DNA from 2 places in the Carnobacterium alterfunditum DSM 5972 genome. Region 2 is predicted to be linked to the other one. Evidence: predicted binding sites of a transcription regulator. Region 2 holds the regulator's gene; the other holds the start of a gene.
The links. Region 2 encodes LexA, which represses DNA repair genes until DNA is damaged. Its sites were predicted from a motif close to CNAACANNTGTTNG; they were not measured.
Positions count from the first base shown of each region.

Region 1: the regulator LexA is predicted to act here: its motif matches at 3,238-3,251, upstream of recX (recombination regulator RecX).

Region 1 is NZ_JQLG01000004.1:28,741-33,878, forward strand. It holds gene BR50_RS00770 (SGNH/GDSL hydrolase family protein) at 1-172, opposite strand, end outside; gene ntdP (nucleoside tri-diphosphate phosphatase) at 378-914, opposite strand; gene mutY (A/G-specific adenine glycosylase) at 1,133-2,341, opposite strand; gene recX (recombination regulator RecX) at 2,338-3,189, opposite strand; gene BR50_RS00790 (hypothetical protein) at 3,332-3,649, opposite strand; gene BR50_RS00795 (general stress protein) at 3,860-4,723, opposite strand; gene BR50_RS00800 (cation diffusion facilitator family transporter) at 4,897-5,138, opposite strand, start outside.
Region 2 is NZ_JQLG01000004.1:2,198,290-2,203,427, reverse strand. It holds gene BR50_RS10855 (lysophospholipid acyltransferase family protein) at 1-90, shown strand, start outside; gene BR50_RS10850 (YneF family protein) at 541-777, opposite strand; gene tkt (transketolase) at 940-2,943, opposite strand; gene BR50_RS10840 (DUF896 family protein) at 3,074-3,313, opposite strand; gene lexA (transcriptional repressor LexA) at 3,478-4,101, shown strand; gene BR50_RS10830 (ribonuclease HII) at 4,177-4,950, opposite strand; gene ylqF (ribosome biogenesis GTPase YlqF) at 4,961-5,138, opposite strand, start outside.

The sequences.
Region 1 (5,138 bases), 2.2 Mb from region 2:
TCATTTGTTGGGAATCATCTTCTTGGATTTCCACTTTCTCTTTTTTATTCGTTTGTTCTGCAACCATTTCTAGCTCTTGTTGTTGTTGTTTTGAGTAACTCATACCAAACAAGACAACTCCTACTGCTAAAATCATTAGTAGAAAAACAGCAAATCCACTTTTTTTAGACAACTTTCTCACTCCTCAGGACTAATAATCATTTTTTACCTCGAATGATTTCATTCGTTATTCAATTATCCATTATTTTACCATACATTTGTTAAAATCCACTACTCTTTTTCTGTAAAATAGTAAAGGGACTCCAATAAATTGGAACCCCTTTACTATTTTACTATCTATTTTTGGAGAACTGACTTTCATCTTATCCAGTAGAAGCTCATTTTTTATGCGATAACTGTTGATAGCGTTTATACCATAAGTCAACGTACTCTTTTGAAAAAGGACCTTTTTCTTCATTGATCCAATCCACTAAAATTTTCACGTTTTCTTTTAAAATATGGTCAATATCATCAGGATAATCCCACTTTTTGCTATGATCTTCATACTCATCTACATCCAACAAGCGTTTTTCGCCATCTGGAAAGACTTTGATATCTAAATCATAGTCTATATACTTCAAGCCTTCTTCATCTAATGCAAAAGGCGAAGCAAGATTACAATAGTAAGAAACACCATTATCTCTTATCATTGCAATGATATTAAACCAATAATGCTTATGAAAGTAAACAATCGCTGGTTCTCGAGTTAACCATCTTCGGCCATCCGATTCCGTTACAAGAGTATGATCATTTACTCCTATTAACGATTGATCACTTGTCTTAAGTACCATTGTATCTCTCCAAGTGCGATGTAAACTGCCATCATGTTTATAGCTATGGATCGTGATGTATTCTCCTTCTTTTGGAATATGCATCTCTAACCCAACTTTCTTTTTCTCACGTGAAAATTGCAAGAACTTAGCAAATAATAAACCAGAGAGTGACTGAACACTCGACTCGTATTTATTATATCACAACTCTTATTATTTATAGTATAAAACCAAATAAATAATAAAAAAAACAAACAACCCATTTTTCAGTAAGTAAAAACTGAAAAAAGAGCTGCTTGCTTTTCCTTTTCTTATACAAATGGCTATTTTTTGAATTTAGACAAGTAACTTTGCCACATTTTAGTTTGTGGACCTGGAAATACGTATTGATCAAAGTCAGAAGGCTCTACCCAATAACAATTTTCAGGAATATTTATTGGTTCTTCTACTCTTATTTGACCATAATAAACAGCTACAAACCATTTCAGGTGACTAAAAATATGTTGGACTTCCTCAAATGGTGCTTCCATAAGAGTCGGTCTGATCCCATACTTGCTCCCTAGTTCAAGCATAACATTTTTCATCACTTTTTCAGTAAGTTCTTCATCCTTTAACTGAGTCAATGTTCCTATTGCAATACCTGTTTCTTGGATCACCAATTCTTCCTCAATCAATGGAAAGGTCCACATATTAGCCAACAAGCCTTGCATAGGACGTTTTTCTAGCAAGAAAGCGCCTGTGCTGTTTTTAATGATCGCCCCCACATAATAAACTGGTTTGGCTTTTTTCTTTTTACTTTTCACAGGAAATTTATCCCATGTGCCCTTTAAATACGACTGATTAAATTCTTTGATTGGGCTTGATTCTGGATGATAATTTTTAGGTGTACAGATGCTTGAACCTAGATCCATAAAAGCTTGATTAAAATCTCCTGGTTTATATGGATCGATCAGCTCTCGCATAATACCCTCAAAAATTTTACGATTACCTGGTTTTGCAATATCCGCATCAATTTCAAATAAGCGACTTAATACACGCATTACATTTCCATCAACAGCTGGCTCGGGCAAGCCGAATGCCATACTGGCGATTGCTCCTGCTGTATAAGGACCGATCCCTTTTAATTTAATGATTTCCTTAGGATCGACAGGCATTTTCCCATCATAATTTTCCATGATTTGTTGCGCTGCAGTTTGCATATTGCGAACGCGTGAATAATACCCTAAACCCTCCCAAGCCTTTAGCAGCACATCTTCGTTTGCATCTGCTAAGCCTTTGATCGTTGGAAAAGTTTTCATGAAATTCAAGTAATAGGGAATGACCGTGTCTACTCTTGTTTGCTGTAGCATGATCTCAGATACCCAAATACGATAAGGATCATTATTTTTTCGCCAAGGCAGCTCTCGTTTTTCTAAATCGTACCAGCTAAGAAGTGTTTCCCGGAATCGTTCGATTTTTTCTTGAGGCCACATAGGTATATCAAAAATCAACTTTTGCTTTTTTTCGGTTACATTTGATTCGATTTGTGTCATTCTTCTTCGTCTTCCATTTCTTTTTCATTAATAAATTGCGAGATCAGCTCACCAGCAAAACCTTTTTGGAACAATCCACTTTTAACTTTTTGAATCTTTTTAGCTCCCTTTAATTTGGATTGCTTACGCCAAATTTTATCGCCTTGTACTTTCAATGCACTGTATTCATCGTCTTCTTCTTTTTCTGTTGAGATTTGTTCAAGTACTTGAGTGATCACATCAGATTGAAACCCTTTTTGCATCAGATTTTGACGGATCTTATTGCTAGTTTCTCTGGATGATTGTCTTGTGGACCGTCGCATCACTTTTTCGGCTAACGCGACTCCATTTTCTACCATTTGATCAAATGGGTATTGTTCCAATGCTTCTTCAATTATTTCATCATTAACTCCACGTTTTTTCAATTCTCTTTTTATCACGTAAGGCCCCTTTCCGCTAACATTTGCAGCGGTTCTTGTGTAACTTTCAGCGTACATCAAATCATTTAAATAACCTTGTTCTTTTAATTGCTCAACAACTTGATCAGCTGTTTCACGAGTAAATTCATGGGCGATCAAATCATCTTTGATTTCTTTTATTGAACGCATAGAATAATTTAGATAGACGAGTGATCTTACATAAGCTTTGCGGTACCCATCTTCAATTTCTAGCTCTTGACGGTAGGCATCTGAGACTTCCATTCCTTTATGCAAAATATGTTTAATTAAAATGGTTTCATCAACAGGAAAAGCATATTCTTCATCTAAGTAAATATTGTAGCGCCCTTTCCTTTTTTGCGCTTCAATTTTTGTGATTTTAGGTAATGCTGATGTTGAAGCTTTTTTTTTACTATTTGGTTCATATATCATAGCCTCACACTCCTACTTCAGTCTCACTAGTATAGCATAAACCAAAGACAAACACATGTTCGAAATTCGAATATTGTTGCTTTTCAAAAAAAAAACGATACTGACCTAAGTCAGAGTCGCTTTTACTTTTAGTTATTTTTTATCAGTGCTTTGGGAAATTTCTTTCTGGATCATTTCTTGGCTGACCTGCTAACGTGCTGCCATCAAATCTTGGTAGATCTAATTCCTCTTGGTTTGTTGAACTAGGCCCACTTAATTCATTATTTGGTAAATTTTTGTCTAGTGGTGTGCCTTGTAATGGATTAACATCAGGATCATATTCTTGGTATTTTAATGGATCGACTGTAGGAGTAACTTCGTCTTTAGTTTCATCTCGATTATCTTGCAATCTAGGTTTATTGTCAATTCCAATAGATTCTTCTATAATCTTGTCGTCTTTGGTCATTTTAGGTTCATTCATCTTTAACACACTCCGTCTCTTAATATCATTCTTTTATCGATCCTTTTATTCCTCATTATCGAACCGAGGAATAGAATAATTTAGTTTTATTCCTCTAAATCAACCGTAACAAATGAAAACCAAATTTTCAAAATAGACGACTTGGATTCGCCCTTCAAGTTTCAAAGCTAAAAAGAGGTTGAGAGAAAATAATCTCAACCTCTTTCAGCTTTATTTGTTTTCTTCTTCATCTTGTTGGATCGATTTTCCACCAGCTTCTTCGTATCCATCGCTGTAATAAGCATCACTTTCTGGTTGATTAGCATTTTGCTCTGGCTTTGTCTCATCCAATTTTCCAGTTCCATTTATATGTGCAGCTTTTGAAGAAGAATTTCCGCCATCAATGACTCCTTTGCTGATATTATTAGGATAAGCATGCTCTTGATCTTCAGCTACTACAGTAGATTCATCCCCCGTTAATTCAGGAGCTGCTTCATCTGTTGGACTGATCTCTTTATCTGAAGTTGAAGGCTTTTTATCGGGAGCTGTAAAAGCATCTCCTTCGATATCTTCTCTAGAAGATTGAGCTTTAGTAGGATCAAATTGTTCTTCCTCACCAGGAGTCGGTTCCATTTCTTCTTTTATAGAAACTTCAGTTGGGTTTTTAATTGCAACAGTTTCATCGTTAACCTCATCAGTCCCTTTAAGCACATCTTCAGTCACGCGAGATAAACGGTGGGTCTTAGTTGGCCCTGCACTATTGACGAGAATGACGATTTCACCTTTTTCTAATGCTTCTGTATAATGATCTCCTGGATCTTCTTCAATACCGTAATCCTCTAATGGGTTAGAAGGTTCATCCGAATTGTAGCGTCCAAAACTAAAGGTTTCTTTCAATTTTTCCCATAATGACAATCCCTCATTAGGATCTACTGCATCCACCTCAACGATCGTTAAGTCTTCTAACTCACTTTCATTCTTCTCGTTTGTTACGATAATGATTTCTTCAGCTACATAACCTTCGTTGATCAAACGTTCGACCGCACTTACGGTTTCTTCTTTTGACAAATATGTTCCTTCTACTTTTCTATCCATTAAATCCACACTCCATTTCGTATTTGTATTACTGAAATTTTTAAATTCCCATTGCCTTGCCCCTGGTTTTAAGAGCTTTTTCAGAAGCCTTGATTTATATTCATAATAGCAAAATTTCATACTGCAAGCAAAGAAGAAGCCTTTGTTTGTAGTATGAAATAAGTACAACTTTTTTATTGGATGAAAAATTCTTCGTCAACAACAATCTCAATAGTAGAGTGAGTCACATTCGCATCTTTGATTAAGTAGCGAATGTCTTCTTTAACTTGTTCTTGTTTTTGGGTATCCTCTGAGTCGAGATAGACTGTAACTACCAGAGCATTTTCTTCTCCATCGATCGACCACATATGCAAATGTGAAACGGCATGAACATCTGGAATGAGCTTTATTTTATCTTCTAATGCTTTCATGTCAA
Region 2 (5,138 bases):
TTGATCGACAAACAGATTCAACAAGCCTTTGATCAATTAGATTTAGAAATAGATCCTTCATTTAAGTACGATTACCCTAATATGAAATAAAAAGAAAGCAAAAGTCGTTAGCGACTTTTGCTTTCTTTTTATTAATTGAGACGTTTATTTTATAATCCACGCCTGTCATAGTGGATATCAATTTTCGGATTGTTTTTTTATTACTAAATCCTTTAACTCTAAGATACTCCATTGGCCTCGATCATTTATACTAAAATTGCCACTTATTTTCTTTTGGACTGTTGGCACAGCTTAAAATCTAAAACAAGAGATATAACAATTGAATTAAAGCAATCAAGGACAATTTCCAGCTAACACTACATCTGCAGTCCTTATAGCTGTGTCTTCATTAACAAGCGCTTTCATCTATTGTTTTAAAAAAGCTGATTTTTGATCTTTTTTTATCTTTTCCCCACTTCTTTGATTGCTCCTATTTAACCAAAAAATTGCGAGCAGATAATCACCTGCTCACAATTTTTTATCATAAGCTTTGATGTACGCTTATTTTTTTTTATTCGTTTTTGTCGTTTGTGTTTTCATTGACGACATCATTTGTTTAATTTTCTTCTCTGATGGTTTTTGTCCCATTTGCATCATTAACATACGCAACATATTTTCGTCAACAGGTGGATTTTTTTTGAAATAATCCATCATGTATCTTCTAGCGATGAAGAATCCACCGACAGCTCCACCAACCAAAGCTAAAATAATTAAAAAAATAGCAAGACCTAAATTCATTTTTTATTCACTCCTTTCAAACCTCTCAAGACTTAATTGTACTAAATAATAGTAAAAAAATAAACTAAAATTCTATTTCTTACACTAAAAAGTCATAATTCATGACAAATATAAACAAAAGAAAGCCCTGTAAGTAAAAATTTCAACTTACAGGGCCCTATTTTATAAGTTATTAAATGTTTCTACGACATTTTCGACTGTAAAACCATAATTTTTAATAACGGTTGCTCCGGGTGCACTTGCACCATATTTATCGATACCTATTGTAGCTCCATCTAGGCCAACATAACGCTCCCAGCCAAATGTCGCTCCCATTTCAATAGACACACGTTTACGAATTTCTTTTGGTAAAACACTTTCTTTGTATGCTGGATCTTGTTTTTCGAATAGATCAAAACTTGGGACCGAAACAACTGAAACATCTTGTCCGCTTTCTTTCAAAGCTTTTTGAGCTTCAATAGCTAAAGCAACTTCTGAACCAGATGCCAATAAAATACCTTCTGGTTTTTCGCCAGCTTGAGCTGAAATAACATAGGCTCCCTTAGCAACATTCGTACGCGCTCCAGTTTTAGTTCCCGGCAGTACAGGTAAGTTTTGACGAGATAAGACTAACATTGTTGGGTGATCATTTGATGTTACGGCTAATTCCCAAGCAGCGACAACTTCATTTCCATCTGCTGGACGGATGATCGATAGGTTAGGCATACCACGTAAACTAGATAATTGTTCAACTGGTTCATGAGTAGGACCATCTTCCCCAACTGCAACTGAATCATGTGTGAACACATAGGTTACAGGCAAATTAGAAATAGCTGCTAAACGAACGGCAGCACGCAGGTAATCAGTAAATACGAAGAATGTCCCAGCATAAGTTCTAGTACCACCATGCAAGACGATTCCGTTCATAGCAGCTGCCATACCAAATTCGCGAACGCCATACCAAATATTTCTTCCCTCATATTGGCCAGCTTTAAAATCTTTAACGTCTGCTATCATTGTATTATTAGATGAAGATAAATCGGCAGATCCGCCCCAGAAATAAGGAACTTTTTTAGCGATAGCATTCAACGCTTGGCTACCTGTAACACGAGAAGCTAATGCATTATCTTCAACATCATAAGATGGTAATTCAGCATCCCAATCAGCTGGTAATTCATTGCTTAAAGCTAATTCAAATTGTTCTGCTAGTGCTGGATAATCAGTACGGTAAGCTTCAAAAGCTGCTTTCCATTCTTCTTCAGCTTTAGCGCCTTTTTCGATCATTGTTTCTTTAAAACGGTCAGCTACTTCAGTAGGAACAAAGAAATCTTCGCCTTCCCATCCGTATGCTTTTTTAGCAGCTTCAATTCCTTCTGCTCCAAGTGGTGCACCATGAACTTTATGTGTTCCCGCATTAGGAGCACCAAATCCAATAATAGTTTTAACTTCGATCAAAGTAGGTTTTTCTGTTTCAGTTTTTGCAGCTTCAATGGCTGTGTTGATCTCATCTAGATCATTGCCATCTTTTACAAGAATATGTTGCCAACCATAAGCTTCAAAACGTTTTCCTACATTTTCAGTGAAGGATTTAGATGTTGGTCCATCTAAAGAGATGTCATTTGAATCATACAGAACAACCAATTTTCCAAGTCCCAAATGAGCAGCTAAACTAGCAGCTTCAGCTGAAACGCCTTCCATTAAATCGCCATCTCCACACAAAGCATATGTATGGTGATCAACAATTGAGTGTCCCTTTTTATTATAAGTAGCAGCTAAATGAGCTTCTGCCATAGCCATACCTACAGCATTTGCGATTCCTTGTCCTAAGGGGCCAGTTGTCGCTTCTACTCCATCAGTATGATTAACTTCTGGATGTCCAGGTGTTTTACTGTTCCATTGACGAAATTGTTTTAAATCATCTATTTTAACGTCATATCCAGCTAAGTGTAACAAGCTGTATAATAACATTGAACCATGTCCAGCTGATAATACAAAACGGTCACGATCGAACCATTTTGAGCTTTTTGGATTCACTTTTAATTGTTTTGTCCACAATGTGTAAGCCATTGGAGCAGCTCCCATAGGTAAACCTGGGTGTCCGGAGTTGGCTTTTTGTATGCCATCCATACTTAGTGTTCTTATTGTATTTACTGCTAATTGGTCTACGTTATCAAACAAAAAAATCATCCTTTCAATTTGAACTATCTTATAGTACCCTATTAGTTTACTATTATTTCACTCCAAGTGCAACGCTTTCACGGAGCGAATGGTACTAATTGGGATAATTTGTTGCTCACCACACTGACGAACAACTTTTTTATCTCCCATGTAGGCCTTTATTTTTTTGTATTTCTTTCAATTTTTCCGGAGTTACATCAGTACCTTCTTCATCGACTATTTTTACACCCTCAATTGTTTTTTTCATTCCACCCCTAAAGGCTTCAATGTAAGCATCTCTCAATTTCTTTTGTTCCACTTGTTCTTGTATAGTTAAGCCTTTTGTTTTCGATTTATTAGCTAAAGCATTTATTCTTTCAATTTGTTCTTTTGGCAACATTTAATCACTCCAACATTATTTTTATTTTCTTGTTCAACTATAACAAACTTCTTTAAAAAAAACATTCTTTTATCATCTTTAGCTACGAACGTTTGTTTGATTTGTTGTGCCATATATGGTAATCTTAAAATGATAAAAAAAGAAACGAGGTGTTTGTATCTATCATGGGTAAAAATCCGGAATCAAGACAAGTCGAAGTCTTGCAATATATATATAATCAAGTTAAATTAAAAGGTTATCCTCCAACTGTTAGAGAAATCGGAACGGCTGTCTCATTATCTTCTACCTCAACAGTTCATGGCCATCTTTCCCGCTTAGAAAAAAATGGTTATATCCAACGGGATCCTAGTAAACCGCGAGCAATTGAATTAACAGCATCAGGTTTAACTAAATTGGGCATTGCGTTAGATAAAATTCCTTTATTAGGAACTGTAACAGCTGGCGAACCAATATTAGCGGTAGAGGAAGCAACAGATTATTTCCCTCTTCCTCCAAACTTACAATTTGAAAATGAATCATTGTTTATGTTGACTATTCGAGGAGAAAGCATGATCAACGCAGGTATTTTTGATGGCGATGAGGTTATTATTCGTAAACAGGGCACTGCTAATAATGGCGATATTGTCATAGCTATGACTGTTGACGATGAAGCGACTTGTAAAAGATTTTACAAAGAAGAAGATCATTATCGACTACAACCTGAAAATGACACAATGAGCCCTATCCTACTTAATGAGGTTATTATTTTAGGCAAAGTCATTGGCCTATATCGTAGCCATATCCAATAATAAAAAACGAATGGACAGGAGCAAACTCCTGTTCATTCGTTTTTTTTATATTCTTGGTAACTTTAAAAGTTTTATTTACTTCAATATATTTTTTACAGGGGCGAATGTTTTCCTATGAATTGGGCATGCGCCATGTTTTTGTAAACCTTCTAAATGAACTTTAGTTCCATAACCAGCATTTTTAGAAAAACCGTATCCAGGATATAATTCATCATAGTCAGCCATCATTCTGTCCCTTGTTACTTTAGCAATAATACTGGCTGCAGCAATAGACAAACTTTTGGCGTCTCCTTTAATAAAACTTTCTTGGGGTATACTAACAGGCAAATGCATGGCATCGATCAACAGTTGTTCTGGCTGTTTAGGTAATTGTTGTACAGCCTCGATCATTGCTAATTTAGTTGCCTGGTATATATTTACTTCATCAACCACTTGATGGTCTTTTATCCCAACACCAATAGCTATCGCTGATTCTTGGATTTGGTCGAATAATGATTCTCGTTTTGCACTAGATAATTGCTTGGAATCATTGATCCCTAACACAGCAAAATCAATCGGCAATATAACAGCAGCTGCCACAACAGGTCCAGCTAATGGCCCTCTTCCTACTTCATCGATTCCAGCAATATACTGGGTCCCTTTTCCCCAAAAATAGTGCTCGATTTGAAGCATCTCTTGTTGTTTTTCAAGAATCGATTGCTGCTTTTTCAACCGATTTTCCCAAGCATTATAAGCATTTATAGCACCTTTACGTGAATCATTTTTGATCTGGACCAATCGTTCATCAGCTGGGTTTGTAATTGATGTCAAAAGATCTTTTATTGCCGCAATAGTTATTGGTTTTTCCACTCTCGTTCTCCTATTCTTTAGGTAAAGAAACCGGAGCAATATCTAGCGTGAATCGTCCTGCTTTACCACTTCTAATTTCATAGATCAACATTTCTGCTGCACGGCTGTAGTCCTCTCGAAAACCTCTTCGTTCACTGATCAGCATTAGCAGTTCAGGTGTTCCTAATTCTAATTCTTCTTTAGTTAAA